DNA from 4 places in the Oryzomicrobium terrae genome. Region 2 is predicted to be linked to each of the others. Evidence: predicted binding sites of a transcription regulator. Region 2 holds the regulator's gene; each other region holds the start of a gene.
What was found. Region 2 encodes sigma-54, which starts transcription at its own class of promoters, with help from an activator protein. Its sites were predicted from a motif close to TGGCACGCTTNCTGCTNA; they were not measured.
Positions count from the first base shown of each region.

Region 1 (7,924 bases), 1.2 Mb from region 2:
TCATGTCCTCCTTGGACCCGAAGGAAATACAGCCGGTGGGGCAGACCTTGACGCAGGCCGGCTCCAGGCCCACCGCCACCCGATCGGAACACAGGGTGCACTTGTACGCCTTGTTGTCCTTTTCGGAGATGCGCGGCACGTTGAACGGGCAACCGGTGATGCAGTAGCCGCAGCCGATGCAGTTTTCCTGCTGCATATCGACGATGCCGTTGGCGTACTTGATGATGGCACCGGGGGACGGGCAGGCCTTGAGGCAGCCCGGGTCCTCGCAGTGCATGCAGCCGTCCTTGCGGATCAGCCACTCGAGGCCCCGTTCCTGCGATTCGACCTCGCTGTAGCGCATCACCGTCCAGGATTTTGCGGTGAGGTCCCGGGGGTTGTCGTAGGTGCCGTGGTTCTCACCCACTTCGTCACGGATGTCGTTCCACTGCATGCACGCCACTTGGCAGGCCTTGCAGCCGATGCACTTGGTGACGTCGATGAGCTTGGCGACTTCGAGGGTCTTGCGGATGCCGGGCGGCGGTGTGGTGGTCGCCGAACGGGCCGCGATGTCTAGTGATTGCAAAGGCATGGCGGTCTCCTCAGATCTTCTCGACGTTCACCAGGAACGACTTGAATTCCGGCGTCTGGCTGTTGGCATCGCCCACGAACGGGGTCAGGGTGTTGGCGATGTAGCCGTTCTTGGCCACCCCCTTGAAGCCCCAGTGGATGGGAATGCCCACCTGATGCACGGTCTTGCCGTCCACCGTGATCGGCATGATGCGCTTGGTCACCACCGCCACGGCCTTGATGTAGCCGCGGTTGGAGCTGACCTTGACGCGGTCGCCGGCCACGATGCCCTTCTCCTTGGCCAGGCCCTCGCCGATTTCGACGAATTGTTCCGGCTGGATCACGGCGTTGGACTCCACCTGCTTGGTCCAGTAGTGGAAGTGCTCGGTGAGACGGTAGGTGGTCGCCGGGTAGGGGAACTCCTTGGCCTTGCCGAACGCTTCCATGTCGCCCTTGAACACCCGGGCAGCCGGATTGTTGCGGGCCTTGGGGTTGTTCGGGTGCATCAGGTTCACCTCGAGGGGCGACTCGAACGGCTCGTAGTGCTCGGGGAACGGGCCTTCGTTCATGCCGCCCCGGGCGAAGAAGCGGGCCACGCCCTCGGGGTTCATGATGAAGGGACCCATGCCGTCTTCGGGGGCCGAGTCGACCTTGAAGTCGGGCACGTCGGAGCCGGTCCACTTGGTGCCGTCCCACCACACCTGCTTGCGCTTCGGATCGAAGGGCTTGCCGGAGGGGTCGGCGGAGGCGCGGTTGTAGATGATGCGACGGTTGGCCGGCCAGGCGAAGGACCAGTTGAGGGTCTGGCCATTACCCCACGGATCGGAGTTATCGCGGCGGGCCATCATGTTGCCCTTTTCCGTCCAGGCGCCGGAGAAGATCCAGCAACCGCAGGCGGTGGAGCCGTCATCGCGCAACTGGGCGAAGCCATCGAGCAACTCGCCGGCCTTCTTGATCACCTTGGTCGAGTCCTTGGGATCGAGCAGATCGGTCAGCGCCTTGCCGTTGTACTCCTTGGCCAACTCCTCGGGGCTGGGGGAATCCGGAATCTTGTAGCCCCAGGTGAGGTTGAGGATCGGGTCGGGGAAAGCGCCGCCGTCCTTCTTGTACATCTCCTTCAGCTTGAGGAACAGGCCGGCCATGATTTCCTGGTCGGTACGCGCTTCACCCGGAGGCTCGGCGCCCTTCCAGTGCCACTGCAGCCAGCGGCCCGAGTTGGTGATGGACCCGTCTTCCTCGGCAAAACACGTAGAGGGCAGGCGGAACACCTCGGTCTGGATCTCGGCGCTGTTCACGTTGTTGAACTCGCCGTAGTTCTTCCAGAACTCGGAGGTATCGGTGGCCAACGGGTCGATGATTACCAGGAACTTGAGCTTGGCCAGGGCAGCGCCCACCTTGGCCTTGTTCGGGAACGAGGCCAGGGGGTTGAAGCCCTGGGCGACGTAGCCGGTCATCTTGCCCTGGTGCATCAGCTCCATGACCTGCAGCACGTCGTAGGTCTTGTCCAGCTTGGGCAGGTAGTCGTAGGCGTAGTTGTTTTCCTTGGTCGCCGCGTTGCCGTACCAGGCCTTGAGGTTGCTGACGAGGAACTTGGGGAAGTTCTGCCAGTAGCTCAGCTGCCCCGGGCGCATCTGCTTCTGCGTGCGGGCATTGAGGTAGGCCTGGAAGTCCTGCTCCTTCTCGCCGGCCAGGGTCATGTAGCCCGGCAGCAGGTTGGAGAGCAGCCCCAGGTCGGTCAGGCCCTGGATGTTGGAGTGACCGCGCAGGGCGTTCATGCCGCCGCCCGCCTTGCCGATGTTGCCCAGCAGCAGTTGCACCATGGCACCGGTCCGGATCATCTGGGAGCCGGTGGAGTGCTGGGTCCAACCCAGGGCGTACATGATGGTCATCACCCGGTTCGGCGCCGAGGTGGAACTGATCATCTCGCACACCTTGAGGAACTTGTCCTTCGGCGTGCCGCAGATCTTTTCCACCATCTCCGGCGTGTAGCGGGAGTAATGGGCCTTCATCAGGTTGAAGACGCAGCGCGGGTGCTGGAGGGTCGGGTCGGTGGCGACGTAGCCGTCCTTGCCGATCTCGTATTCCCAGGAGCTCTTGTCGTACTTGCGCTTCGCCTCGTCGTAGCCGGAGAAGATGCCGTTCTCGAAGGCGTAGTCCTCACGCACGATGAAGGTCATGTCGGTGTACGACTTGACGTATTCGTGGTGAATCTTGTCGTTGGCGATCAGATAGTTGATGACGCCGCCCAGGAAGGCGATGTCGGTGCCGGTGCGGATGGGGGCGTAGAAATCCGCCTGGGACGCCGAGCGGTTGAAGCGCGGGTCCACCACCACCAGCTTGGCTTTGTTGTGCTGCTTGGCTTCCACCACCCACTTGAAACCGCAGGGGTGCGCCTCGGCGGCGTTGCCGCCCATGATGAGCACAACGTCAGCGTTCTTGATGTCCGTCCAATGATTGGTCATCGCGCCGCGGCCAAACGTCGGGGCAAGACTTGCCACCGTGGGGCCGTGTCAAACGCGAGCCTGATTGTCGAACGCGAGCATCCCCAGGCTACGGACCACTTTGTGGGTCAGGTAGCCGGATTCGTTGCTGGAGGCGGAGGCGGCGAGGAAACCGGTGGTCAGCCAGCGGTTGACGGTCAAGCCGTCAGCGGTCTTGGCGACGAAGTTGGCATCCCGGTCGGCCTTCATCAGCTTGGCGATGCGGGTGAACGCTTCGTCCCAGGAGATGCGCTTCCACTGATCGGAACCGGCCTCGCGCACTTCGGGGAACTTCAGGCGGTTCTTGCTCTTGACGAAGTCGAGCAGGCCGGCCCCCTTGGGGCACAGGGTGCCGCGGTTCACCGGGTGATCCGGGTCCCCTTCGATGTGGATCAGCTCGGCGTGGGCGTTCTTGGCCCGATCCCCCAAGCTGTACAAGATGATGCCGCAACCCACCGAGCAATACGGACAGGTGTTGCGGACCTCCGTGGTCCGGGCGAGTTTGAAGTGGCGGGTCTCAGCCACGGCGGCGGTGGGCGAAAAGCCCAGCACGGCCATGGAGGATCCGCTCACACCCGCGGCGCAGACCTTGAAGAACTGGCGCCTTGAGAGTTGCATTTCCCCTCCTTTTGGGTCGTAAACAACGAATGAAACAGTCACTCAACTGCAACAACCGTGCCGCCCACCACGCCCCGGCAAAAGACCGACAAATCAGTCGGATGCCGGAATCATAGGTACTACTGGACAAAGTGTCCGAGACAAAATGTCGCAATGCGTGACTTTTTGTCCTAATCGCAACTTAGCAGACAACCTGACAAATAACGAGAGCAATAACGCCGTTGGCCCGGCGGAACGGCAATTTCCACGCGGGCCAACGGGAGAGGCAAGAACGAAAACCGTACAGCTCTCTCATTCCATCGGCGGAGGCGCTCCCACCGCCTTCACCGGCTTGGTCAGCCAGACCAGCAGCGACAAGCCGACGAACATCAGCGCCGCCAGGGTGAAGGCATCCAGGGTGGCCTTGGTCACTGCCTGCTGGTTGAGCAGGCGCTCCACCGTGCCGAGAGCCTGGGTTGCATTCATGCCCAGGCTTTGCAGACCGGCCAGGGCACTGTTGAAGGGATCGTTGGCGATGGTCATGCGCTCGGCCAGTTCCGAGTGGTGTACCGCCGTCTTGTGATCCCAGTAGGCCACCGTCAGCGAGGTGCCGAAGCTGCCCCCCAGCACCCGCAGGAAGGTGGCCAGGCCCATGGCCGAGGCCATGTGGCCGGGCGGCACCCGGGAGACAATGATGGTGGTGAGCGGCGCGAAGAAGCAGGCCAGGGCAATGCCCTGGACGAAGCGCGGCTGGGCCAGGTGCCAGGGATCGACGCCCGGCGTCAGGTGGCTCTGCCACCAGAAGGTGAAGGCGAATACGGCAAAGGCCAGGGTCACCACCCAGCGCAGGTTTAGGCGAGCCATGTTCTTGCCGATCAGGGGCGCCAGGATCACCGGCAGCACGCCGATGGGTGCCGACACGATCCCGGCCCAGGTGGCGGTGTAGCCCAGGGTGGTCTGCAACCACAGGGGGAACAGCACCACCCCGCCCATGAAGGTCATGTAGCCGAGGCTGATGGCCAGGGTGCCGAAGGCGAAGTTGGCTTCGCCGAACAGGCGCAGGTCCACCACCGGGTGTTCGTCGGTCAGCTCCCACACCACCAGCAGCGCCAGGCCCAGGGCGGCAATCACGCCCAGAACGATCACCTCGGGGGATTCGAACCAGTCCAGCTCGTTTCCCTTGTCGAGCATCAGCTGCAGGGCGCCGACGCCGATCACCAGCAGGGCCAGGCCGATGCGGTCGATAGGCACCTGGGCGGTGCGGCTTTCCCGGGCTTTCAGCACCGGCCAGGACAGGGCCACGGCCAGGATGCCGACGGGCACGTTGATGAAGAAGATCCAGGACCAGTGGAAGCTATCGGTGATCCAGCCACCGAGCAGGGGACCGGCGATCGGCCCGACCACCGCCACCATCATCGAGATGGCCATGGCCATGCCACGCTGGTGGGGCGGGTAGGCGCCGAGCATGAGGCTCTGGGCCAGGGGGAACATGGGCCCGGCGGCTAACCCCTGCAACACCCGGGCGAAGATGAGGAATTCCAGGCTCTGGGAAAAGCCGCACAGCAGCGAGGCGGCGACGAAGGCCAGGGTCGCCAGGGTGAACATGCGCACCTCGCCGAAGCGCCGCGCCAGCCAGCCGGTCAGCGGCAGGGCGATGGCGTTGGCGACGCCAAAGGAGGTGATCACCCAGGTGCCCTGGGAGGCACTCACCCCCAGATCGCCGGCCAAGGTGGGCACGGCGACGTTAGCGATGGTGGTGTCGAGCACCTGCATGAACACCGCCAGAGAGAGGGAGAAGGTGATGAGCCGGCGTTCCGCCCCTTCCAGGGGCGGCCGGTCATCGTGGTGGGCGGCCCCCATGTCAGCCTTTCGCCTTCGCGGCTGGCGCGGCACTCGACACGTTGCGCTCACCGCGCTCGGCGGATTCGCCCAGCGCCGTACGCACCCACCCCCGGGCCTCGTCCTCGGCCGACTTCAGCACCGCCTCGTCGTTGGCCGCGGCCTGGGGCGCCTGGGCCGGGCTGGCGGTGGGCAGCAGAGCGCCGCTACGATCCTTGGTGTTGACCGTCACGTCCATCGACAGCCCCACCCGCAGCGGGTACTTGGCCACGGTATCGGGCTTGAGAGCGATACGCACCGGCACTCGCTGGGTCACCTTGATCCAGTTGCCGGTGGCGTTCTGCGCCGGCAGCAGGGCAAAGGCCGCGCCAGTCCCGGCGCCGATACCGACCACGGTGCCTTCATACTCGACGCTGCTGCCGTAGACGTCCGCTTCCAGGGTCACCGGCTGGCCGATGCGCACATTCTTCAGCTGGCTTTCCTTGAAGTTGGCCTCGACCCAGGCGCCCCCCAGGGGGGTCAGGGTCAGCAGGGGCTGGTTGGGAGCCACCACCTGGCCAGGCTGCACCGCCTTCTTGGCCACCACCCCGGCCAGCGGAGCGGCGATGGTGGTGTAGGAGGCATTCAGGGCTGCCTGGGTGTAGCGGGCCACCGCCGCATCCACCCGGGGGTGGGCCGACAGGGAGCCCTCGCCCAGGGCGGCGCTCACCGCAGCACGCTCGCGTTCGGCGGATTGGGCGCGGGCTTCGGCCAGTTGTACCGCCGACTTGGCGTGGGCCAGTTCCTCGGCGGACACCGTGCGGTCGGCGGCCAGGGGCTCGCGCCGGGCCAGGTTGTCGCGGGACTCGGCCAGCTCCAGGTTGCGCGCCGCCAGTTGGGCGCCCAGGCTCTTTTCCCGTTCCCGCAACTGGGCCAGGTCACGCACCGTTTCCAGGAGTTCGGCCCGGGCCCGGGCCAGGGCCACCCGGGCGTCCCGGTCGTCGATGCGGACCAGCCACTGGCCGGGCTGCACCCCGTCGGTCTCGCCCACGGCCACGGCCTGGACCGTGCCGGCAATGCGCGACGCCACGGTCACCGAATCGGCAGCCACGTAGGCGTTGTCGGTGCTTTCCCGGTAACGGCTGACGGTCAGGTACCACACGACAAAGGCCGCCACACCAATTAGGAAGAGCCCCGCCACCAGACGCAGGCCGCGCTTGCGGGCCGGGCTGGTGGCGCCGCCGTTACGGGACGAGGACGCGCCGTTGGAGGAATTATTGTTTTGTTCAGCCATGGTTTGTTTCCTTGGGGGAGGCAAGGCCCACCGGGCGGATCAGGCTACCCGCGGGGCTGGAAAAGGAGGATGCGCCTGCCGGAGCGTTGGTGGTGGCGGTGGCAGGCGACACTGGCGCGGCCTCGGCCGACTGCCGGTAACCGCCCCCCAGGGCGCGCACCAGGGCCACATCGGCGGCAAGGCGCCGGGTGTCGGCGGCGAGGCGCTCCTGCTCGGCCTGGAGCGCCCGGTAGCGGGCGTCCCAGGCGGCCGGCGCCGGATCGAGGCCGGCGGCGACACGCCGCTCGGTGCGCTGGGCCACCTCAGCTTGGCGGGCCGCGGCGCCGGCCAGGGCAAGGGATTGCTGGCTCTCGCTGGCAACGCTGGCGGCAGCACTGACCGCTTCGCGCAGGGCGGCGGCAGCGCCCTGACGGAGGGTCGCCAGGGCCTCGTCGATTTCCGCGTCGCGCAGGGCCACCGTGGCCGCTCGGGCGCCGCCGTCGAGAATCGGCAGGGACAAGGCCGGCCCCAGGGAATAGGTGCCGCTGGCGCCATTGAGCAGCTTGTCGAAGGTCAGGGTCTGGAAACCGAGCAGGGCCGACAGGGACAACTGGGGCAGCCGGTCGGCCCGGGCCGAGGCCTTGGCATGAACGGCCGCCTGCCAGCGCGCCTCCAGGGCCGCCAGGTCGGGGCGGCGCAACAGCAGTTCCGCCGACAGGTCGGCGGGCAGCCCGGCCCGGTCGGCCACCGGCAGGGGGCGGGGTTGCAGGCGCAACGTCGGCGCATCCGCTGCGGCTGGGCGGCCGCTGGCGCTCAGCTCGGCGAGCACCGCCAGATCGGTCTGGATGCGCGCGGCCAGGGCGGCGCGGCGGGCGGCATCCTGCTCCTGGCTGGTTTCGCGCAGCAGGCGCTCGGTGGCCGGCGACAGGCCGGCGGCGACACGGCGGCCGGCGGCGGCGGAAAGATCGGCCACCAGCCCCTGGCGAGACTCGACCAGGCCCTGCTCCTGCCAGGCGGCGAGCAGGTCGAAGTAGACCGCCGCGACCCGGGACGACAACGCCAGGGCCGCCAGGTGGGCATCCGCCTCGGCAGCCCGGGCCAGGCCGAGCCGGGCGGCCACGGCCTCCCGATTGCGCCCCCACAGGTCCAGGTCCCAGGACAGGCTAAGGGCGAGCAGGCTGTCGGTCTGCAGGTTCTTGGCCACTGC
Region 1 is NZ_CP022579.1:1,097,802-1,105,725, reverse strand. It holds gene fdxH (formate dehydrogenase subunit beta) at 1-571, opposite strand, end outside; gene fdnG (formate dehydrogenase-N subunit alpha) at 582-3,647, opposite strand; gene OTERR_RS05085 (DHA2 family efflux MFS transporter permease subunit) at 3,939-5,486, opposite strand; gene OTERR_RS05080 (HlyD/EmrA/EmrK family protein) at 5,488-6,738, opposite strand; gene OTERR_RS05075 (efflux transporter outer membrane subunit) at 6,731-7,924, opposite strand, start outside.
Region 1: the regulator sigma-54 is predicted to act here: its motif matches at 3,829-3,846, upstream of fdnG (formate dehydrogenase-N subunit alpha).

Region 2 (7,924 bases):
TGTTCGCCGGTGATCCGGAACTGTTCCTGCGCCGCGAGGAAATCGTCCTGCGTGGTGCCGGGCAACTGGCGTTTGGCCATTCCACCACCATTCCGGGAGTGGAGGTGGTGACCTTCGAGCACCTCTGAACGCCGTATCGAACCACGTAAAAGGGCCGGTCAGCTGACCGGCCCTTTTGCATGATGCGGCAGGGATGCGAAAGGCGGGATCAGCCCTTCAGGCAACCGCTCATGAATTTCTTGCGCTCGTCGCCCTTGAGCGCCTTGTCGCCGGCTTCCTTGTTGCAGGCCTTCATCTTTTCCTGCTGGGGGGTGGCCTTGGTGTCGGCCGCGGCGGTTTCGCCCTTGAGGCAGGAACTCATGAATTTCTTGCGTGCATCCCCCTTGAGCGCCTGTTCGCCGGCATCCTTGTTACAGGACTTCATGCGTTCCTGCTGTGGGGTGGGTTTCTTTTCCTCGGCCGCCAGAGCGGAGCCGGCGGCGAGGGTGGCGAAGGTCAGGGCAACAGCGGCAGCAATCGACTTCATGGCACTTCCTCCTGGTGGGGTAATGACGTCAGCCTAGCTTACAGGTCTTCGTCCAACAATTCACGCTGTTGGCGCTGAATGAATTCTTCCATGCTGTCGATGCCGCGCAGCTGCAGGATGGTGTTGCGCACCGCCGCTTCCAGCAGCACCGCCAGGTTGCGCCCGGCGGCCACGGGAATGATCACCTTGCGCACCGGTACCCCCAGGATGTCCTGGGTCTGGGCGTCCAGCGGCAGGCGCGGGCTTTCCACCCCGGCCACCGGTTTTTGCAGGTGCACGATCAGCTTCAGCTTCATCTTCCGCCGCGAGGCGGTCTCGCCGAAGATGGTGCGGATGTTGAGCAGCCCGAGGCCGCGCACTTCCAGGTAGTCCTTGAGCATCCCCGGGCAGCGACCCTCGATGGTGGTGGGGGCGATACGTGCCAGCTCCACCACGTCGTCGGCCACCAGGCCATGGCCACGGGAGATCAGCTCCAGGGCCAGTTCGCTCTTGCCAGCGCCGGAGTCGCCGGTGATCAGCACGCCCATGCCGAGCACGTCCATGAACACGCCATGCACCGCCACCGTGTCGGCCAGGCGGCGCGACAGGTAGATGCGCAGCAGGTCGATCACTGCCGAGCATGGCTTGGGCGTGGCGAACAGGGGCGTGCCGGTGGCCTCGCAGGCCTCCTGGATGGTGGGCAGGACTTCCAGTCCGTCGGCAATGATGATGGCGGGGGGGTGAGCGGCGATCAGGTCGTCCACCTGCTGTTTGAGGCGCTGGGGGGCGACCCGCAGCGACCATTCCCGCTCGGCCAGGCCGAACACCTGCAGGCGCTCCGGGTGGATCAGGTTGAGGTGGCCGACCACGTCGGCCCCGTAGTTGCCCCGTTCCTTGAGTTCGAGATGGCGCTTGGCGCCGCTGGCGGCAACCCAGGTCAGGTCGAGCTTGTCGCGGTGATCCTCAAACAGCTGCGCGATGCTGATCTGGCGCATGGGAGGCCCCGTGGATGAACAGGTCGCGCAGGGCGGCCGGATCGCTGCCGCTCGCCAGCTGCTCGCGGAAGCCCCGGTCGGAGAAGCGCTGGGCCAGTTCGGAGAGGATCTGCAGGTGCTGCTCGGTGGCCTGTTCCGGCACCAGGAGCACGAACACCAGGTTCACCGGTTTGCCGTCGGGCGCATCGAAGGGCACCGGCGCCGTCAGGCGCAGGAAGGCACCAACGGCTTCCTTGAGGCCCTTGATGCGGCCGTGGGGAATGGCGACACCCTGGCCGAGGCCGGTCGAACCGAGCTTTTCCCGGGCGAACAGGCTGTCGAACACCGTGGCGCGGGCAACCCCGTGCTGGTTTTCGAAAAGAATGCCCGCCTGTTCAAAGACCCGTTTCTTGCTGGTGGCTTCCAGGTCCAGGACGACGTTTTCAGGAGGGAGAAGTTTAGCGATGAGCTCCATAGGATGATCCACGGAGACGTTGAATGAGCCTGCCCGAGCACACGGGATAGTACGGTGGCTGTGAATACGGGGCGGGCCGGGAAAGGAAAGCGGGCCGGGGCGTTTGGGCACCAACCACGCAATGTGGCCGGGAGGATACAGGATTTCCGGAAGGTTGCGCTGACGGGGGCGAAAAGCTTGCCGGAAGCGTGAAAAAGGCCCGTGAGGGAACAGACGGCCGGCCCCGTCGGGGCCTGGCCGATCCGCAAGATTAGATCACTCGGCGACGGGGATGTTCTTCTCGTCGCGGTGATGATCCTGGATTTTCTGCTTGTGCTTGATGATCTGGCGGTCCAGCTTGTCGATCAGGCTGTCGACTGCGGCATACAGATCGGTATCTTCGCTTTCGACGAAGATGTCCTTGCCGCGTACGTGGACGGTCACTTCGGCCTTTTGCTTCAGCTTCTCGACCGACAGGATCACGCTCACGTCGATCACGTTGTCGAAGTGACGGATGACGCGGTCCAGTTTGCCGGTCACATATTCACGGATCGCCGGGGTGACTTCCAGGTGATGCCCACTGATCTGCAGATTCATGGTTCTACTCCTTTAGAGGGACTTACGGAGATTGGCCGCTGGAATGCCCATCCCCTCTCTGTATTTTGCTATCGTCCGGCGGGCTACGACAATGCCCTGCTGTCCGAGAATATCGGCAATTTGATTATCCGAGAGGGGTTTCTTGGCGTTTTCCGACCCCACCAATTGCTTGATGAGGGCGCGGATGGCGGTGGCCGAGCAAGCGCCACCGGTATCGGTGGCCACGTGGCTACCGAAAAAATATTTCAGTTCGAAGATGCCCCGGGGCGAGGCCATGTACTTCTGGGTGGTCACCCGGGAGACGGTGGATTCGTGCAGATCGAGGATCTCGGCGATCTCGCGCAGCACCAGGGGGCGCATCGCCACCTCGCCGTGGTCGAAGAAGGCGCGCTGCCGGTCCACGATGGCCTGGGAGACGCGCAGGATGGTGTCGAAGCGCTGCTGCACGTTTTTGATCAGCCAGCGCGCTTCCTGCAACTGGCCGGACATGCCGCCACCGTCGCCGCGGGTGCGGTGCTTCTGCAGCAGGTCGGCGTAGAGGCGGTTGACCCGCAGGCGCGGGAAGGCGTCCGGGTTGATGCTCGCCACCCACTGGTTGCGCACCTTGCGCACGATGACATCGGGCACGATGTAGCGGGTTTCCAGGGGCGCGTACTGGGCCCCGGGGCGGGGGTTGAGGCCCATGATCAGGGTTTGCACCGCCTTCAGGGTATCGTCGTCGCAGCCCAGTTGGCGCTTCAGCCGGGTGAAGTCGCGGCTGGCCAGCAGGTCCAAGTATTTTTCCACCAGGGTCAGGGCCAGGTTGCGCAGCGGTTCGGCGGGACGCGCCTTGAGTTGCAATGCCAGGCATTCCTGAGGGCTGCGGGCCCCCACCCCGGTCGGCTCCAGGTTGTGGATGTGCTTGAGGGCGATCTCCAGCTCTTCCGGCTCGACCTCCAGTTCGGCGGGCAGTGCTTCCCCCAGTTCTTCCAGGGACTGGTCGAGGTAGCCGTCGTCGTCGAGGGCCTCGACCAGGAAACAGGCCAGGCTGCGGTCCCGGTCGGACAGGGGGATCAGCCCCAACTGCCAGGTCAGGTGTTCCTTCAGACTGGTAGTGGCGGCCTGGATGTCCTGGCCATCTCCCTCGTCGTCGCCATCGTTGTCGCGACTGCCGCTCGGGTAGCTGCCTTCGGCGAACCAGCCGTCGTCGAGGCTACCTTCGGCGTTGTTCTCGGCGCTGAATTCGTTGCTATCGCCAGGGTCCGCCGCCTCCTCACGCTCGCCACGGGCGTCCGCTTCGTCCCGGTCGTTCGGCAGGGCGCCACCCGGGGCGTCGGCGAAGCCGGCATCGGTCGGGGGGGGGCTGGGCTCGTAATCGTCCTCCCGTTCCAGTAGCGGATTTTCCAGCAGGTAATGCTCGATCTCCTGGTTCAGCTCGAGGGTCGACAGTTGCAGCAGCTTGATCGACTGCTGCAACTGGGGCGTGAGCGCCAGGTGTTGCGAGAGCTTGAGCTGGAGGCTGGGTTTCATCGGCTACGGCAGCAGGCCGCCCGGCGGGGCGGCGCAGCGATGCGGCGGGGGAGGTGAAACAGGAGCATGGCGCGGACCGTTACAGGCGGAAGTGCTCGCCCAAGTAGACCTTGCGCACTTCTTCGTTGTGCACGATCTCGTCGGGGCGGCCGGCTGCCAGTACCCGTCCTTCGTTGATGATATAGGCCCGGTCGCAAATGCCCAGGGTCTCGCGCACGTTGTGGTCGGTGATCAGCACGCCGATGCCGCGGGCCTTGAGGAAGCGGATGATCTTCTGGATTTCAAGCACGGCGATCGGGTCCACCCCGGCGAAGGGCTCGTCGAGCAGCACGAAGCGCGGGTTGGTGGCCAGGGCCCGGGCGATCTCGACGCGGCGCCGCTCGCCGCCGGACAGGGCCACCGCCAGGGTGCCGCGCAAGTGGCCGATGTGCAGTTCGTCGAGCAGGGATTCGAGGCGGTTCTTCACCTCGTCTTCCGGCAGGTTCTGCAGTTCCAGCACCGCCTGAATATTCTCGGCCACGTTCAGCTTGCGGAATACCGAGGCTTCCTGGGGCAGGTAGGAGAGCCCCTGGTGGGCGCGCTGGTGGATCGGCTGGTGGGTTAGGCGGGCCTCGTCCAGGTAAACCTCGCCGCCGTCGGCGGCCACCAGGCCCACCACCATGTAGAAACAGGTGGTCTTGCCTGCGCCGTTAGGGCCGAGCAGACCCACTACCTCGCCACTGGCCACGTCGAAGGAGACGTCATGAACCACAGTGCGCTTCTTGTAGCGCTTCTTCAGGTTGTGGGCGGACAGGCGGCTGTGGCTGGGCGGCACCGGCGAGGCCGTCTCGGCAGGGGACAGGGTGGCAGCTTTCATGCGGTTTTATTCATCATCGAGGCCACGTAGTACGCGGCGGATGATCTCCATGGAAAAACCCCGCTGGGCGAGGAAACGCATTTGTTTGGCCCGTGCCGCCGCGTCCGCGGCAGGGGTGCCGAATTTCTTCAGCCAGACCGAGCGGGCCCGGGACAGCTCGTCGTCGGTACTTTCCAGGGCGGTGGCGATGGTGTCTTCATCGACGCCGACCGCCGCCAGTTCCTGGCGGAGACGCTGATCGCCGTAGCGACCGGCCCGTACGGTGACGCGCATTTCGGCGTAACGGCTGTCGGACAGCAGTTTGCGGGCGGCTAACTCGTCGAGCAGCCGCTCCAGCTCCTCGCTACTTTCGGCGTGGGGCGCCAGCTTGCGCGCCAGTTCGGCCCGGGCATGCTCGCGCCGGGTGAGCAGGGAGAGCGCCCGTTCCCGCAGGGTGCGTTCCACCGGCGCGCGCATTCTCCCCCGCAACCCGCCTTACGCTTCGGCCGGCGCCGCGACGCCGGTGGGCGAGGCCACGCCGACGGCAGCGCGCACCTTGGCTTCGATCTCGGCGGCCATTTCCGGGTGCTGACGCAGGTACTCGCGCACGTTGTCCTTGCCCTGGCCGATCTTCTCGCCGTTGTAGGCATACCAGGCGCCGGACTTCTCGACGATCTTGTGGGCCACGCCCATGTCGATGATCTCGCCTTCCCGGGAAATGCCTTCGCCGTAGAGGATGTCGAAGATGGCTTCGCGGAACGGGGGCGAGACCTTGTTCTTCACCACTTTGACCTTGGTCTCGTTGCCGATTACCTCATCGCCCTTCTTGATGCCGCCGATGCGGCGGATATCGAGGCGCACCGAGGCGTAGAACTTGAGCGCGTTGCCGCCGGTGGTGGTTTCCGGGGAGCCAAACATCACGCCGATCTTCATGCGGATCTGGTTGATGAAGATCACCAGGGTGTTGGTCTTCTTGATGTTGGCGGTGAGCTTGCGCAGGGCCTGGCTCATTAGGCGGGCGTGCAGGCCGGGCAGGGAATCGCCCATCTCGCCTTCGATTTCGGCCTTGGGCACCAGGGCGGCCACCGAGTCGATGATGATCACGTCTACGCCGCCGGAGCGCACCAGCATGTCGGCGATCTCCAGGGCCTGCTCACCGGTGTCGGGTTGGGAAATCAGCAGGTCGCCGATCTTGACCCCGAGCTTTTGCGCGTACTGAGGGTCCAGGGCGTGCTCGGCGTCGATGAAGGCGGCCACGCCTCCCATCTTTTGCATTTCGGCCACGACCTGCAGGGTCAGGGTGGTCTTGCCGGAGGATTCCGGGCCGTAGATCTCGACCACGCGACCGCGCGGCAGGCCGCCGACGCCCAGGGCGATGTCGAGGCCGAGGGAGCCGGTGGAAACCACCTGGAGGCCTTGATCCACCTCGGTTTCGCCCATCTTCATGATGGAGCCTTTGCCGAATTGCTTTTCGATCTGGGCCAGGGCGGCCGTCAGGGCTTTGGCTTTGTTTTCGTCCATGTCGCAAGTCCTTTGCAAGAATGGCCCGATTATTGCACAAACCGGCCGATCCCTCTCGGGCCCCGCCCATTGCCGCAGCATGGCGCGGGGGCTGGGCTAAAATGGCGCTTTGCTTTTTCGGCGCCCCGCTCATCGCGGGGCGCGCTGTTTTGTCATGGCTGAACTCAATCCTCCCCAGCGCGAAGCGATCCGCTACCTCGACGGCCCCCTGCTGGTCCTGGCTGGCGCCGGCTCGGGCAAGACCCGGGTGATCACTCAGAAGATCGCCTACCTGATCGAGGACTGCGACTTCCCGCCCGCCTCCATCGCCGCCATCACCTTCACCAACAAGGCGGCGCGGGAAATGGAAGAGCGGGTGGGCTCCCTGCTCACCCACCGCAGCGGTCCGTCGCCGCTCATTTCCACTTTCCACTCCCTGGGCATGCGCCTGCTACGCCAGGAATGCCGGGCGCTTGGCTACAAGCCGGGGTTTTCCATCCTCGATGCCACCGACTGCTTCGGCCTGGTTGGCGAGCTGACCAAGACGGTGGACAAGAAGGTGGTGCGGGCGGTGCAGAGCCAGATTTCCAGTTGGAAGAACGCCCTGGTCAGCCCCGACGCCGCCGTCAGCGTTGCCCAGGGCGAGACCGAGGCCCTGGCTGCCCGGGTCTACCGGGATTACGAAGCGACCCTGAAGGCCTACCAGGCCATGGACTTCGACGACCTGATCGGCCTGCCGGTGCGCTTGTTCGAAGAACACCCGGACGTCTGCGAGCGCTGGCAGAACAAGCTGCGCTACCTGCTGGTGGACGAGTACCAGGACACCAACGCCTGCCAGTACCGGCTGCTGAAGCTGCTCACCGGCCCCCGGGCGATGTTCACCGCCGTGGGCGACGACGACCAGGCCATCTACGGCTGGCGTGGTGCCGACATCGAGAACCTGCGCGGCCTACCCCGGGATTTCCCCAAGTTGAAGGTGATCAAGCTGGAGCAGAACTACCGCTCCACGGTGCGTATCCTCAAGGCCGCCAATACCCTGATCGCCCATAACGAGAAGCTGTTCGACAAGACCCTGTGGTCCGACCTGGGCATCGGCGACCCGATCACCGTCACCGTGTGCAAGGACAACGAGCACGAGGGTGAATCGGTGGTGATGCGCCTGCAGGCGCACAAGTTCGAGAACCGCACCCGCTTCGCCGACTACGCCATCCTCTATCGCAGCAACCACCAGGCCCGCACTATCGAGCAGTACCTGCGCGACGCCCGCATCCCCTACCTGATCTCCGGCGGCCAGTCCTTCTTCGACAAGGCCGAGATCAAGGACATCACCAGCTACCTGCGCCTGCTGGCCAACAGCGACGACGACCCGGCCTTCATCCGCGCCGTGACCACGCCCAAGCGCGGCGTCGGTACCTCGACCCTGGAAGTGCTCGGGCGCTACGCCGGCGAGCGGCACATCTCGCTGTTCGCCGCCCTGTTCGAGGAAGGCTTCGCCCAACGCGTCGGTGCCCGCCAGCTCGAGCCCCTGCTCGAATTCGGCGAGTTCATGA
Region 2 is NZ_CP022579.1:3,465,960-3,473,883, reverse strand. It holds gene OTERR_RS15710 (FHA domain-containing protein) at 1-128, shown strand, start outside; gene OTERR_RS15705 (PsiF family protein) at 209-526, opposite strand; gene hprK (HPr(Ser) kinase/phosphatase) at 565-1,500, opposite strand; gene ptsN (PTS IIA-like nitrogen regulatory protein PtsN) at 1,469-1,954, opposite strand; gene hpf (ribosome hibernation-promoting factor, HPF/YfiA family) at 2,210-2,530, opposite strand; gene OTERR_RS15685 (RNA polymerase factor sigma-54) at 2,543-4,039, opposite strand; gene lptB (LPS export ABC transporter ATP-binding protein) at 4,119-4,895, opposite strand; gene recX (recombination regulator RecX) at 4,902-5,339, opposite strand; gene recA (recombinase RecA) at 5,370-6,395, opposite strand; gene OTERR_RS15665 (UvrD-helicase domain-containing protein) at 6,550-7,924, shown strand, end outside.

Region 3 (7,924 bases), 140 kb from region 2:
TCAACCAAGCCACCAGTGCGTACTCGGTCCCGGTGACGCCTTGTTCTTCCACGAGCAGGTCACGGAACCGTCGCAACGCTCCTCCGCAAGAGACCCCCATGACTCCCCCGCTTTCTGCGGCACTGGGAGGTGCCGCATTCATACCCCTGGCACGAACTCAGCAAGCGCTCGACGGATTGGACAAACACGCCCCGATGCGGTTGAAGAGAGCATTGAGGTTCGTCCCCGCCAAGGATGCGCCGACGATAATGGCGATGGCGATCAAGGCAGCGATCAGACCGTACTCGATGGCCGTCACCCCTTCTTCATCTCGCAGGAAGTCCTGGAGTCTGGTGTGCATAAACCCGTTCATGACTGACCTCCCATCTCAACTAGTGCGTAGATCGACTTCACCCCCGCAACCCGGTGCCACGGAATGCTCCACGGCACCGGTTGCATCGCGCTCAGCAAGCCGCGCTGGGGTTGGCCAGGCAGCGACCGATCCGTGAGAACAAGTTATTGAGGTTGGTCCCCGCCAGCGAGGCCCCAACGATGATCGCGATGGCGATCAGGGCTGCGATCAAGCCGTATTCAATGGCGGTGACACCTTCTTCGTCACGCAGGAAGCGCTGAAATTCGTAGGCAAACTTTTTCATGACCGACTCCTTGAACAGATGACAGAGCAACAAAGCTATGAGAGAGCTGTTCATCCCCGAGCTTGTATGCATCACGGATGACACCGGGGAATGCAAAAAACATCAGCAGACTCCCGTATTTCTTTTATAGATCGGCAAAAATCATCGACAAGGAAATTTTTAACGGTCTTGAACTGCTAATTACTTAAAAGAAATAAGCTGTTCTATAGCAAAAACGCAAAAACAACGCAAATCAACGTACAAACATGAACTATCCGTTCAAATTCATATCGTTAGCAAATACAACAATTAATTTTTACGTTCGTACCCGCCAGCCAATTTAAAACGCATCACGGCCAGCAAGGTCATCAACATGTTGTTCGTTTTGATGCTTTTGTCCTCTCCCCAGCGCACGCCCCAAATGCGTCACACGCCAGCAAATAACCCCATCTGGCGAAGGGTCTGTGTTCAGTTAGAGGCAGGGGGTAGGGGGGCGTTTCGTCAAGGCGACAGGCGTGCAGGTTTACCGACTAAACGGTAGCAGCGTGCCCAAATGGGATAGTCCCCCCTGCCTTCGGGACGCGGTATGCCGTGACAGAGTGTGCGAACGAGGAGATCAGCGCACGAACAGAGGCGGCTGCGGGCTATGCCGCCTGCCGACGCTCATGGCGGAAGTACAGGGCCACCATCAGCCCCCCCGCCAGGAACATGGTCCCCTGGCCCCACGTCAGGTGGAGCGGGGCGGCCCAGAGGAAGGGCACGAAGGCGATGGAGGCCAGGGAGTTGATGGCCGACTGGACGAAGGACTGGACCGACGCCGCCAGGCCACGCTGGGTCGGAAAGATATCCAGGGCAAGCAGGGTCAGCACCGGCATCGACACCGACATGCCCACCGTATAGAGGCCGATCGCCAGCACGTTCTGCGGGACACCAGGCGGCAACCACAGACAGACGGCCAGATTGAGCAGGGTGGCGGCCCCCATCACCGTCATGGCCAGGGTCAGCAACTGGCGCGGGCTGCGCCGCCCGGCCAGGCGACCGGATAGCCACGACCCGATCATTAAGCCCCCCATGCCCGGGCCAAACAGCCAGTAGAACTGGGTCTCGCCCAACCCCAGGTGCTGCATCAGGAACACCGGGGCGGAGAGCACATAGACGAAGAAGCCCATGAAGAAGAAACCAATCCCCAGGCATGCGCTCATGAACGCCGGCTGGGTAAAAGCCTGTCGATAGGCGCGGAGCAAATAGCCGGCGGAGAACGGCTGACGCTGATGGTGCGGCAGGGTTTCGGGCAGGTAGCGCCAGCACAGCACCAGCAGCGCCAGGGCAAAGCCGGCGAGGAAGACGAAGACCGCCCGCCAGCCCAGCAGGGTTTCGAGCCAGCCGCCGATCACCGGGGCCACCGCCGGCGCCAGGGCGAACATGATGGCCACGTGGGCCATCAGCTTCTGGGCCTGAGCCCCATCGAAGAGATCCCGGATCAGCGCCCGGGAGATGACGATGCCGGCTCCCGCCGTCACGCCCTGCAGCAAGCGTCCCAGCCACAGCACCTCGATGCGGGGCGCCAGGGCGCAGAGCACCGAGGCCAGGGCAAACAGGGCGAAGCCGGCGAGTACCACCCGCTTGCGCCCATAGGCGTCGGACAAGGCGCCGTGCCACAGGGTCATCAGGGCAAAAGGCGCCAGGTAGTAGGTCAGCGTCTGCTGTACCGCCAGCTCACCGGCGCCCAACTCGCTCCCAATGGCATGGAACGACGGCAGGTAGGCGTCGATGGAAAACGGGCCGAGGGCGGCCATGGCTGCCAGCAGCAGGGCCAGCCCCCGAGGCGGTGTCACGGAAGGTGAAGACGGCATAGGTAGTCGATCCGGAACGGCATGAAACCGCTGCGGCATAGAAGAAGACAGGGAGACGGCGTCAGCCGCCCGGGCGCAAAGCGAGGGCTTCGGCGAGGTGGCCGGGGGCCAGGGTCCGAGACCCGGCCAAGTCGGCAATGGTACGCGCAACCCGCAGCACCCGGTGGTAGGCCCGGGGGGACAGGGCGAGCCGCTCCACCGCCTGGGCCAGCAGCGCGGCGCCGGCGGCATCTGGCCGGGCATGCTGCTCCAGGGCCGCGCCCTCGAGGCGCGCATTGACGCACCCCTGGCGATCCAGGGCCCGCTGGTGGGCCTGGGCCACCCGGCCGGCAACCGCGGCACTGCTCTCGCCCGGCCGAGCGTTGGCCAACTCGGTGGCGGACAGGGCCGGCACCTCGACCTGCAGGTCGAGCCGATCGAGCAAGGGGCCGGACAACCGTCCCCGGTAGCGGGCGACCTGATCGGGCGTGCAGCGGCAGGGCCGCTGCGGGTGCCCCAAGTAGCCGCAGGGGCAGGGATTCATGGCCGCCACCAGGCGAAAACGGGCGGGGTAATCGGCCCGCCGACCGACCCGGGAAACCTGGATACGCCCGGATTCCAAGGGCTCGCGCAGGGATTCGAGGACGCGCCGGTCGAATTCCGGCAACTCGTCGAGAAACAGCACGCCGGCATGGGCCAGGGAGATTTCCCCGGGGCGGGCGTCATTGCCCCCCCCGACCAGGGCCGGCGCCGAAGCGGAATGGTGCGGGCTACGCTGGACACGCCGACCGAAGGCGGCTGGATCGAACAGGCCGGCGACCGAAAGCAGGGCGGCCGATTCGAGGGCCTCCTCTTCGCTCAAGGGCGGCAGGATGCCCTGCAGCCGGGCGGCCAACATCGACTTGCCGGTACCCGGCGGCCCGACCAGCAGCAACGCATGGGCACCAGCGGCAGCGATTTCCAGCGCCCGGCGGGCGCCGGCCTGCCCTTTCACATCGGATAAATCGGGATAGCCAGGGGTCGGGATGGCCTCCACCGCGGGTGCGGCCAGGGGCGTCTGCCCGGTCAGATGGGCGCATACCGCCGCCAGCGTCGTGGCACCCAGCACATTCCCCTTGGGTGCGAGCGCCGCCTCCGTCGCCGACGCACTGGGCAGGATCAATGCCCGGCCGGCATCACGGGCCGCCAGAGCCATCGACAGGCCGCCGCGCACCGGGCGCAATTCGCCGGAAAGAGAAAGCTCACCGGCCAGTTCCACCCCGGCCAGGGCGGTGGTGGGCAATTGTCCGGTGGCCGCCAGCAGGCCAATGGCAATCGGCAGGTCGAAGCGGCCGGAATCCTTGGGCAGGTCGGCAGGCGCCAGATTCACGGTGAGCCGACGGGCGGGAAAATCGAAACCGGCCGTCAGCAGGGCGGCGCGGACCCGGTCCCGAGCTTCGCGGACCTCGGCTTCAGGCAGGCCGACCAGGGAGAAGGCGGGTAGGCCGTTGGCCACGTGGACTTCCACCATCACGGGCGGGGCGGCCACGCCGGCCAAGGCGCGACTGTGGACCTGGGCCAGGCTCATGGCGCCGGATCGCGGGTGGCTTCGATCTGGATTTCGAGCGCCACCTCGTCACCCACGAAGGGGAGAAAGGCATTCATGCCGAAATCGGAGCGGCGCAGACTGCCTCGAACATTGGCGCCGCAAACCGTCTGACGGGTGAGCGGCTGGGTGCCGCAGCGGAACTGGGTAATGATCAGGGAGACGGGGCGGGTCACGCCACGCAGGGTCAGATCCCCTTCCAAGCCCACCGGCAGGTCGTCGCGGAAATAGAGCTGACGGCTGCGGAAGGTCAGGGTGGGGTAGCGCTCGACCTGGAAGAAGTCGTCGCCGCGCAGCACCTTTTCCAGGGCCTCCAGCCCGGTATCGACGCTAGCCGCGTCGATCGTGATCGCCACCTCGCCCCGCCGGGCCTCCCGGTCGAGCAGTACGCTGCCCCGGGTCTGGTTGAAGCGCCCGCGTTGCAGGGAAAAGCCCAGGTGACTGACTTCGAATTGGGGAAAGGTGTGGGTCGGATCGACGGTGAAGCGCTCCGGTGCCGCGACGGCGGGCAATGCCCCAGGCAGGAGCAAGGCGAGCACGACGCCGGGCCAGCGGCCTGTCTGGCGCACACAGCCCGACGCGTGCCCCGGTCTCATCACATCACCTCAGCTCTTGCCGCCCAGCTGCTTTTCCAGCTCGCCGACCCGGGCTTCCAGGGTCTCAAGCTTTTCCCGGGTCTTGGCCAGCACCTGGGTCTGGATATCGAATTCCTCCCGGGTCACCAGATCCAGCTTGGCAAAGAAGCCACTCATCATGCTGCGCACGTTCTTTTCAATATCCGCAGCGGGCGAGGCCGCCAACAGGGCACTCATGCGGTTGGAGAACTCTTCGAAAGCCTTCGGGTCAATCATGACGATGTCCTTGAAATGAGCTGTAGCCTATCTCCGATCGAGTGTAGCACAGGGGCCTTGCCGTCTCGGCCACACCCCGCCTTGGCCGGTGCTTCGCCATAACGTTGTGTTGATAGCGACCCGTCGGATCTTGATCTCTCTTTTACGCGTCCTGGGCGACTATCTCCTGCGCCTGCCAGCATTCACCCCGACCCTGCCGAATTGAATGGTGCCGGTTGCGGATTGCTCCCGTCACAGAGGTTCAGCATACCCATCCCCCGCATCGTGCTTTTCCCGTGCAGCGTTATTCATCTGCGCCATAAAGCACTCGCACCGGGATGGTGCGTATGCCAATATGTTCGCGCTGCAACGGTGCGAATCCTTTCTTGCACCAGCAATGCAACCTTGTAACCATTTAATTATTAGATATATTTTTGGTTGGCACGGTGGCTGCTTTTACGGCGATGTAGTTTTTTCATTTGCTGAGACAAAGGAGTCCAACATGCGTAAAACCCTTCTTGCCATCGCCGTCGCCTCCCTCGGCCTGAGCGCCCTGCCGGCCTTCGCCCAATCCGCCGCTCCCGAGGCCAGCGCCGAGCCCGCCAGCCCGCACACCCTGACCGCCAACGTCGGCCTGTTCTCCAGCTACCGGTTCCGCGGCATCGATCAGACCTACGGCCAGCCGGCGCTGCAAGGCGGTTTCGACTACTCCCATGCCAGCGGCTTCTACGTGGGTAACTGGAACTCCAACGTCGCCTCCGGCGCCGGCTTCCCCGGCGGCAATCTGGAAATGGACTTCTACGGCGGCTGGAAGCAAACCTTTGGCGACTTCGGCGTCGACCTGGGCGCCCTGCTGTACTACTACCCGGGCTCCGGCAAAGGCCCCCTGGTCGGCAAAACCGGTGGTGAAACCGTCACCAACAAGGAACTGTACGTGGCCGGCTCCTGGAAGTTCGTGACATTGAAGTACTCCTACGCCATCGACGACTACTTCGCTGCCAAGGGCATCAACGCCAGCGGCGCCGCCACCGGCCGTAGCACTGCCGGCACGTCGTACCTCGACCTGTCGGCCAACTACGACCTGGGCGACGGCTGGGGCGTCAACGCCCACGTCGGCCAGCTGTACTTCAAGAATGTGCACAACGGCGACTACACCGACTGGAAGGTCGGCGTGACCAAGGATCTCAGCGGCTGGGTGGTGGGTGCCTCCTACGTCGGCACCAACGCCAAGGGCAGCTGCTCCGGTGTCGGCGTGAATCCCTACTGCTTCGCCAAGAGCATCGATACCGACGGCAACGTGAGCTCCAGCAAGCACAACGCCGGCAAGGGCATCGCCGTCCTGTCCGTTTCCCGTACGTTCTAACTTTCTCCGCAGAGGCACGACATGAAACTGGTCACCGCCATCATCAAGCCGTTCAAGCTTGACGAGGTCCGGGAAGCCCTCGCCGCCGTCGGCGTGCAGGGCATCACCGTGACCGAGGTCAAAGGCTTCGGCCGGCAAAAGGGGCACACCGAGCTGTACCGGGGTGCCGAGTACGTGGTCGATTTCCTGCCCAAGGTCAAGATCGAAGCCGCCGTGCGCGACGAGATCCTCGACCAGGTGGTGGAAGCCATCGAGAAGTCTGCCTGCACCGGCAAGATCGGCGACGGCAAGATCTTCGTCTTCCCGCTTGAACAAGTGATCCGCATCCGCACCGGTGAAACCGGTGAAGACGCGCTCTAACCGAGGGAGTCCCATGATGAAACGGCTCTTTGCACGTCTCGGCCTCGCCCTGGCCCTGGTCGGAACGGTGGCGTTCACCGCTCCGGCCTTCGCCGACGACAAGCCGGCCTCCGCCACCCCGGCCGTCACCGCTCCCGCAGCAGCGGCACCGGCCGCGGCGGCTCCCGCACCTGCCGCCGCTCCGGCGGCGGAAGCCCCCGCCGCAGAGGCCGCACCGGCCCCCACGGTGAACAAAGGCGACACCGCCTGGGTGATGGTCTGCACCGCCCTGGTGATGCTGATGTCGATCCCCGGCCTGGCCCTCTTCTACGGCGGCCTGGTGCGCTCGAAGAACATGCTCTCCGTGCTCATGCAGGTGTTCATGGTCTTCTCGCTGATCACTGTGCTGTGGGTGATCTACGGCTACTCGATCGCCTTTACCGAGGGCAACGCCTTCTTCGGCAGCCTCGACAAGCTGTTCCTCAAGGGCGTCACCCCGGATAGCCTGGCCGCCACCTTCAGCAAGGGCGTGGCCATCCCCGAGATGGTGTACATCGCCTTCCAGGGGGCCTTCGCCTGCATCACCTGCGGCCTGATCGTCGGCGCCTTCGCCGAGCGCATCAAGTTCTCCGCGGTGCTGCTGTTCATGGTGATCTGGTTCACCCTGGCCTACCTGCCGATGGCGCACATGGTGTGGTACTGGGCGGGTCCGGACGGCTACCTCGACGCCGCCTCGGCGGACAAGCTCAACGCCACCGCCGGCTTCCTCTTCCAGAAGGGCGCGCTGGACTTCGCCGGCGGCACCGTGGTGCACATCAACGCCGCCGTGGCCGGCCTGGTGGGGGCCTTCCTGGTGGGCAAGCGGGTTGGCTACGGCCGTGAATCCATGGCCCCGCACAGCCTGACCATGACCATGATCGGCGCCTCCCTGCTGTGGGTGGGCTGGTACGGTTTCAACGCCGGTTCCGCCCTGGAAGCCAACGGCTCCGCCGCCCTGGCCTTCCTCAACACCTGGGTGGCCACCGCCTGCGCAGCCCTCTCCTGGGTCTTCGCCGAGTGGATGATCAAGGGCAAGCCTTCCATGCTGGGTGCCGCCTCCGGCGCCGTCGCCGGCCTGGTGGCGATCACCCCGGCCGCCGGCTTCGTCGGCTTCGTCGGCTCGATCATCATGGGTCTGCTGGCGGGCGTGGTCTGCCTGTGGGGCGTCAATGGCCTGAAGCGCCTGCTCGGCGCCGACGACTCCCTGGACGTGTTCGGTGTCCACGGCGTGGGCGGCATCATGGGGGCGATCCTCACCGGCGTGTTCGCCGACCCCGCCCTGGGCGGGGCCGGCATCTACGACTACGTGGCTAACAAGGTCG
Region 3 is NZ_CP022579.1:75,614-83,537, reverse strand. It holds gene OTERR_RS00355 (Flp family type IVb pilin) at 158-340, opposite strand; gene OTERR_RS00350 (Flp family type IVb pilin) at 444-635, opposite strand; gene OTERR_RS00345 (multidrug effflux MFS transporter) at 1,259-2,467, opposite strand; gene OTERR_RS00340 (YifB family Mg chelatase-like AAA ATPase) at 2,529-4,013, opposite strand; gene OTERR_RS00335 (YceI family protein) at 4,010-4,570, opposite strand; gene OTERR_RS00330 (accessory factor UbiK family protein) at 4,637-4,882, opposite strand; gene OTERR_RS00325 (TorF family putative porin) at 5,364-6,224, shown strand; gene glnK (P-II family nitrogen regulator) at 6,246-6,584, shown strand; gene OTERR_RS00315 (ammonium transporter) at 6,601-7,924, shown strand, end outside.
Region 3: the regulator sigma-54 is predicted to act here: its motif matches at 5,301-5,318, upstream of OTERR_RS00325 (TorF family putative porin).

Region 4 (7,924 bases), 590 kb from region 2:
CGCGATTCTTGCAGATGCTGGCTCAGTCGCCGCTGGCCGCCGCTTCCCGCGGGTTGTCCAGGCCCAGTTCCTGGATCTTGCGGGTGATGGTGTTGCGACCGATGCCCAGGGCGGTGGCGGCCTCGATGCGCCGGCCGGCGGTGTGGGCCAGGGCCCGGTTGATCAGGATGCGCTCGAAGATGCGGGTGAGCTTGTCGTGCACATCGCCACCGCTGCGCGTGAGCAACCGGTCCACCTCGGCGGCCAGGGCTGTTTCCCAGTCGCCGTAGGCACCGCCACTCCCGCTGCTGGCGGCTTCCTCGCGGATTTCCGGGGGAAGGTCGGTGAGCTCCACGGTCTGGCCCGGGGCCATCACGGTCAGCCAGTGGCAGAGGTTTTCCAGCTGGCGCACGTTGCCGGGGAAGTCCAACCCCATCAGGTGCTTGAGAGCGCTGTCGGAGAGGCGCTTGGCCTCCACGCCGAGCTCTTGGGCGCTCTTGGCCAGGAAGTGGCGGGCTAGCAGGGGGATGTCCTCGCGCCGTTCCTTGAGGGACGGCAGGCGGATGCGGATGACGTTGAGGCGGTGGAACAGGTCTTCCCGGAACAACCCTTCCTTGACCCGGGTTTCCAGGTTCTGGTGGGTGGCGGCGATGACCCGCACGTTGGCCTTGAGCGGCTGGTGGCCGCCGACCCGGTAATAGTGGCCGTCGGACAGCACCCGCAGCAGGCGGGTTTGCAGTTCCGGGGGCATGTCGCCGATCTCGTCGAGGAACAGGGTGCCACCGGCGGCTTCCTCGAAGCGGCCGCGACGCTGGGCGGTGGCCCCGGTAAAGGCGCCGCGCTCGTGACCGAACAACTCGGATTCGAGCAGGTCCTTGGGGATGGCGGCGGTGTTGAGGGCGATGAACGGCTTGTCGGCCCTGGGGCTGTGGCGGTGCAGGGCGCGGGCCACCAGCTCCTTGCCGGCGCCGGACTCCCCGGTGATCAGCACCGTGGCGTGGGAATGGGACAGGCGGCCGATGGCGCGGAACACTTCCTGCATCGACGGGGCGGTACCGAGTATCTCCGGCGTCAGGCTGGGTTCCTCGTCTGCACCGCTTTGGTGCATCGACTCATCCACGGCCCGGCGGATCAGTTCGATCGCCTGGTCCACGTCGAAGGGCTTGGGCAGGTATTCGAAGGCGCCGCCCTGAAAGGCTGCCACTGCCGACTCCAGGTCCGAGTAGGCCGTCATGATGATCACCGGCAGGCCAGGCCAGGTGTCCTTGATGCGGGTCAGCAGGTCCAGGCCCGAGGCCCCAGGCATGCGGATGTCGGAGAGCAGCACCTGGGGCGGTTCGGCACCCCGGTCGAGTTCGGTGAGTACTTCGTTGGCCGAAGCGAAGCTGCGGAAGGCGATAGATTCCCGGGCCAGGGCCTTTTCCAGCACCCAGCGGATGGAACGGTCGTCGTCGACGATCCAGACAGGTTTCATGGGGTCTTCCCTGATTTTGTTAGAGGTCCATGGCTGCAATGCAAGGAGCTTGCCAGGGGCCGCGTCGCGCCGTCGTTCAGGCTTCTTCCACCGGCAGGCACAGGGTGAAGCGGGTCTGGCCGGGGCGGCTGTCGCATTCGATGGTGCCTTGGTGCTGCTGGATGAAGCTTTGCGCCAGGGTCAGGCCCAGGCCCGAGCCACCTTCCCGGCCCGAGACCAGGGGGTAGAACATCTTTTCGCGGATGGCGTCGGGAATGCCCGGACCGTTGTCGATGATCTGTACTTCAATGGCCAGGCGGTAGCGCTTCTTGGCCAGGGTGACCTGGCGGATCGCCCGGGTGCGCAGCACGATCTCGCCCTGGCCATCCATGGCCTGGGCGGCATTGCGGGCGATGTTGAGGTGGGCCTGGATCAGCTGTTCCCGGTCGGCCACCACCTCCGGCAGGCTGGTGTCGTAGTCGCGCCGAACCGTCAGGCCGCCCGGGTACTCGGCCAGCAGCAGGCTGCGCACCCGTTCCAGGATTTCGTGGATGTTGGTCGGCCCCGGCTGCATCGGCCGGTGGGGCGAGAGCAGGCGCTGCATCAGATCCTGGAGGCGGTCCGCCTCCTTGATGATGACCTGGGTGTATTCCTTGAGGGCCGGGGCGTTGGGCAGGTCCACCAGTTCCCGTTCGAGCAGCTGGGCGGCGCCGCGGATGCCGCCCAGGGGGTTCTTGATCTCGTGGGCCAGGTTACGGATCAACTCCCGGTTGGCGATCTGCTGCTCGATCAAGCGTTCTTCCCGGTGCGCCTTGAGCTGCTGGTCGATGGGGCGCAATTCCACGAGCAGGCGGGCGGGGGGGAGGTTGGCGGGGGGCTCCACCGGGGTGACGGTACAGTCCACGTGCAGGGTTTCCCGACCCTCGCGCTTCACCTCGATGTTCTGCCCGGTATAGCCCCAGTTGTTGGCGATGGCGTTGGCGAAGGCTGCCTGCAGGCCGGCGCCGAATTGCAATGCGGAGCCCAGGGGGCGCCCGAGCAGGGCGCGGTGGGAGAGGGCGAGCAGGTTTTCCGCCGCCGGGTTGGCGTAGCAAACCCGGCACTCGCCGTCGAGGACGAGGACGGCGGCCGACAGCAGGTCGAGGCCGGGAAAGGTGGGGAGAGGTTCGATGGCGTTGAGTGCCGCGGCGGCGGTGGAGGGCGTCGTGGTGGAGGTCATGTCCCGAGCCGGAGCAAGGAGCGCGCCACCCGTGCGCCTTAGCGCAGGTTGGCCGTTTCCTTGCGAATGGCCTCGATGTTGCGCTCGTGCAGTTGCACCTTGTCCTTGTAGGGCTGCAGGCGGTCGAGCACCTTCTGGTAGTTGCGTTCGTCGCCGTTGCGGATGCCTTCCTGTTCGGCCAGCTCCTTGCGCGCTTCTTCCAGGCTCTTTTGCTCGCTGGCCAGTTCCTGTTCGAGGATGCGGCGACGGTCCCCGTCCCGGGATTTTTGCGTGGCGTCGTCGACCCGGGGGAAGCCGGCCGGGGAGGGCGTGCGCGGGGCGGCGGCGCTCGGCTTGGGCGGCGCGGGCAGGGTGGACACCGGGTCGGTGGCCACTTTCTTGCAATTCTTGCCTTGCTGCACGTTGGAGATGACGGTGTTTCCCTCCGTATCGGTGCAGCGGAAGATCTGGGCCTGGGCGCTGCCGGCGGCAAGCAGCAGGGCGGCGGAAAGGAGCAGGGACGCAGATTTCATGGGGGCCTCGTTACGCATGGGGCAAGTGTAGGGGCGATGCGGAGCGGGGGCAACCGGGAGCCGGTGCGGATCGATGGTAGGCCATGTACTCCGGCGTGTCATGAGCGCAGCGCCCGCCCAAGAAAAAAGGGACGGGTTGCCCCGTCCCTTCTTCATTCTGCGGTCGCGCGATCGCTTAGATGGAGTAGTACAGCTCGAACTCCAGGGGGTGGACCGCCATGCGCAGCTTGGTCACTTCTTCCATCTTCAGGGCGATGTAAGCATCGATCCAGTCGTTGGAGAACACACCGCCGCGGGTCAGGAACTCGCGGTCCTGGTCCAGGGCTTCCAGCGCCTGATCCAGGCTGTGGCAGACGGTCGGGATCTTGGCGTCTTCTTCCGGCGGCAGATCGTACAGGTTCTTGTCCGCAGGCTCGCCCGGGTGGATCTTGTTCTGGATACCGTCCAGACCGGCCATCAGCAGGGCAGCGAAGCACAGGTAGGGGTTGGCACCCGGATCCGGGAAGCGGGTTTCGATACGGCGGGCCTTGGTGGAGGCCACGTGGGGCACGCGGATCGAGGCGGAGCGGTTCTTGGCGGAGTAGGCCAGCTTCACCGGGGCTTCGAAGTGGGGCACCAGGCGCTTGTAGGAGTTGATCAGCGGGTTGGTGATCGCGTTCAGGGCACGGGCGTGCTTGATGATGCCGCCGATGTAGTACAGGGCCATTTCGGACAGGCCGGCGTAGCCGTTACCGGCGAACAGGTTCTGGCCGTCCTTCCAGATGGACTGGTGCACGTGCATGCCGGAACCATTGTCGCCAACCAGGGGCTTGGGCATGAAGGTGGCGGTCTTGCCGTACTGGTAGGCCACGTTGTGGATCACGTACTTCTGGATTTGGGTCCAGTCGGCGCGCTTCACCAGGGTGGAGAACTTGGTGCCGATTTCGCACTGACCGGCGGTGGCCACTTCGTGGTGGTGCACTTCCACGGGCACGCCCAGGGATTCCAGAGCCAGGCACATGGCGGCGCGGATGTCGTTGAGACGGTCAACCGGGGGAACCGGGAAGTAGCCGCCCTTCACCGCGGGGCGGTGGCCGGCGTTGCCGCCTTCGGACTTGTCGTCGGAGGACCAGGGGGCCTCTTCGGAGGAAATCTTGCAGTAGGTGCCGGACATGTCGGTCTTCCACTCGATCGAGTCGAAGATGAAGAACTCGGGTTCCGGGCCGAAGAAGGCGGTGTCGCCGATGCCGGAGGACTTCAGGTAGGCCTCGGCGCGCTTGGCGATGGAGCGGGGGTCGCGGTCGTAGCCCTTGCCGTCGGCCGGTTCCACCACGTCACAGGTCAGCACCAGGGTGGTTTCGTCGAAGAAGGGGTCGATGTAGGCGGTGTCGGCGTCCGGCATCAGCAGCATGTCGGAAGCCTGGATGCCTTTCCAGCCAGCGATGGAGGAGCCGTCGAAGGCGTGGCCTTCTTCGAACTTGCTCTCGTCGAAGTGGCTGATGGGCACGCCGACGTGCTGTTCCTTGCCACGGGTATCGGTGAAGCGGAAATCGACGAATTTAACGTCGTTTTCCTTGACCATCTTGATCACGTCCTGGGGGGTCGTCATGTGCTACATCTCCTAAGCAAGGTGCCGGTGGCCGGCAGAATACAGGAATCCGGGATTTCGTTTGCGGGGCGTAACGAGCACTTTTTGTGCCAGTGCGGCCGGCTAAGCCACGCCATTGTGCCATAACAGAAACCCCACGCAGGGGCTTGCAGATCGCGCACTACAACGGTGCGGCGTTTGGTTTTGGTGCACCAAAATGGTGCAAAAGCGATTGGCGCGCGCATTCTGCACCAAATCGCACCATGGGGCAGTATCGCGGCCCGGGATGCCGGGGCCGCACGGACGAGGTGCTGATTTATACTTGCCTCCCCCTTGTTCGCTTGCCGTGGCGCCCTCATCTAGGGAAAACCGGCAGGCAGAACGGTAGCGGACCGGGCCCGATGGGTTTGCCCCGGGTGGCGCAACCACCCGGACGCGGGCCGGTCCCACTTCCATGACTTTCACTGAACCGCGAGGTTGCCATGGGTCGTTTGAACGAATTGCTGGCGCTGGCCAAGACCCGCGCCCAGGATCAGAATTTTCCCTACGCCGGCTCCCTGACCCCGGCGGAAGCCCACGAGGTGTGGAAGCTGGCTCCCGGGGCGGTGTTGGTGGATGTGCGCACCAAGGCCGAGTGGGACTGGGTGGGGCGGGTTCCCGGTGCGGTGGAGATCGAGTGGAACCTCTACCCGGACGGGGGGCGCAACCCCCATTTTCTCGATCGCCTGAAACGGGAAGTGGATCGGGAAGCCCTGGTGCTTTTCCTCTGCCGCAGCGGCGGCCGCTCCCATGCGGCGGCCACGGCGGCGGCCAACGCGGGCTACACCAGCGCGTGCAACATCCTGGAGGGCTTCGAAGGCGACAAGAACGCCGACGGCCGGCGCAATACCGTCGGCGGCTGGCGCCACGCCGGACTCCCCTGGGTACAGAGCTAATCCAAGAAGCGACAGTTCACATGCAAACCATTGCCTTCAACCCCTCCTTCGACCGTTACAACACCCTGTCCGACGCCGAGTGCGAAGAGCGCATCCGCGCCGCTCGGGCCAAGCTGGGCAAGAAGGCGGTGCTGCTGTGCCACCACTACCAGCGGGCCGACGTGTACCAGCACGCCGACCTGACCGGCGATTCCCTCAAGCTGTCGCGCCTGGCCGCCCAGGCCGAGAGCGACTACATCGTCTTCTGCGGTGTGCACTTCATGGCCGAAGTGGCGGACATCATGTCCAAGCCCAACCAGATCGCCATCCTGCCCGACCTGGCCGCCGGCTGTTCCATGGCCGACATGGCCAATCTGGCCAAGGTCACCCGGGCCTGGCGCGAACTGGGCGAGGTGCTCGGCGAGGACCCGGCCAACCAGGTCACCCCGGTCACCTACATCAACTCGGCGGCCGACCTGAAGGCCTTCTGCGGCGAGCGCGGCGGCATCGTGTGCACCTCGTCGAACGCCCGCACCATCGCCGAATGGGCCTTCGCCCGCCGGCCCAAGGTGCTGTTCTTCCCCGACCAGCACCTGGGCCGCTGGACCGGCCACCAGCTGGGGATGCCCCTCATCGACATGGTGGTGTGGGATCCGGACCTGGAGTACGGCGGCCTCACCCCGGAGCAGATCAAGAACGCCAAGATCCTGCTGTGGAAGGGCCACTGCTCGGTGCACCAGATGTTCCAGAAGAGCCACATCGACGCTTTCCGCGCCAAGCACCCGGAGGGTATCGTCATCGCCCACCCGGAGTGCAACTTCGAGGTGTGCGCCGCTTCCGACCACGTCGGCTCCACCGAGCACATCGTCAAGACCATCAAGGAAGCGCCCAAGGGCACCCGCTGGCTGGTGGGCACCGAGCTCAACCTGGTGGAGCGGCTGGCCCGGGAAGTGGCGCCGGACGACAAGATCGTCCAGTTCATGGCCACCACCATCTGCATGTGCTCGACCATGCAGCGCATCGACCCCCAGCACCTGGCCTGGACCCTGGAAAACCTGGTGGAAGGCAAGGTGGTCAACCGCATTTCAGTGCCGGCCCACGAAGCCGAACTGGCGCGCCTGGCCCTGGACCGCATGCTGGCGGTGTCCTGAGTCCTGAGCGACCCGACAGCTCTCCATCGTTGCCTGCGACCCCCATGCGCCCGCTGCCTGCCGCCGATCGTGCCGTGACCCCCACGCCCGCCGGCGCGGGCGGGCGCCTGGCGCCGATTTCGATCGCCACCTACAACATCCACAAGGGCTTTTCCCAGTTCAACCGGCGCATGATGGTCCACGAGTTGCGCCAGGAACTGCGCGGCCTGGCGCCGGACATCCTGTTCCTGCAGGAGGTGCAGGGCCAGCACCGCCATCACGAGGCGCGTCACGATGCCTGGCCGGCGGCGCCCCAGCACGAGTTCCTGGCCGAGGATATGTGGCAGGAAGCGGCCTACGGGCGCAACGTGGTCTATGACCACGGCCACCACGGCAACGCCGTGCTGTCCCGCTTTCCCATCGTGCACACCCACAACCAGGACGTGACCCATCACCGCTTCGAGCGGCGCGGCTTGCTCCACTGCGAGATCGCCGTGCCCGCCTGGGAGGGGCGCTCGCTGCACTGCGTATGCGTGCACCTCTCGCTGCTCGGCCACTCGCGCCGCCGCCAGCTCGACCTGCTGGCCGGGCGTCTCGAAGAACTGGTGCCGCCCGACGCTCCCCTGATCATCGCCGGCGATTTCAACGACTGGCGCAACCGGGCCAACACCCTGCTGGCCGAGCGCCTCGGTCTGCACGAGGCCTTCGACCAGGGGCGGGGCAAACCGTCGCGCAGCTTCCCGGCGGCCCTGCCCCTGTTCCGCCTCGACCGCATCTACGTGCGCGGTTTCCAGGTGGCCGATGCCCGGGTCCATGCCGGCCGGCCCTGGTCGCGCATTTCCGACCACGCCCTGCTCGCCGCGCGGCTCCAGCCCAACGGGTAGCCGCGGTGCCGATCGAGTTTCAACCCGACAACCGGCTGAAGCTCCTCCAATGCGGGGTGGAATACTTCCCCGCGCTGCTCGCCGCCATCGACGCGGCGGAGCGGGAAATCTTCCTCGAAAGCTACATCTTCGCCGACGACGACGTGGGCCGGGCCGTGGCTGCCGCCCTGGCCCGGGCGGCGCAACGCGGGGTGCTGGTGCAGGTGCTGGTGGATGGCTTCGGCGGCGGCGAATTCCCCCGCACCTTGGCGCCGGAAATGCAGGCC
Region 4 is NZ_CP022579.1:526,490-534,413, forward strand. It holds gene ntrC (nitrogen regulation protein NR(I)) at 23-1,453, opposite strand; gene glnL (nitrogen regulation protein NR(II)) at 1,530-2,651, opposite strand; gene OTERR_RS02400 (DUF4124 domain-containing protein) at 2,690-3,163, opposite strand; gene glnA (type I glutamate--ammonia ligase) at 3,339-4,751, opposite strand; gene OTERR_RS02410 (rhodanese-like domain-containing protein) at 5,213-5,665, shown strand; gene nadA (quinolinate synthase NadA) at 5,686-6,795, shown strand; gene OTERR_RS02420 (endonuclease/exonuclease/phosphatase family protein) at 6,966-7,658, shown strand; gene clsB (cardiolipin synthase ClsB) at 7,670-7,924, shown strand, end outside.
Region 4: the regulator sigma-54 is predicted to act here: its motif matches at 4,826-4,843, upstream of glnA (type I glutamate--ammonia ligase).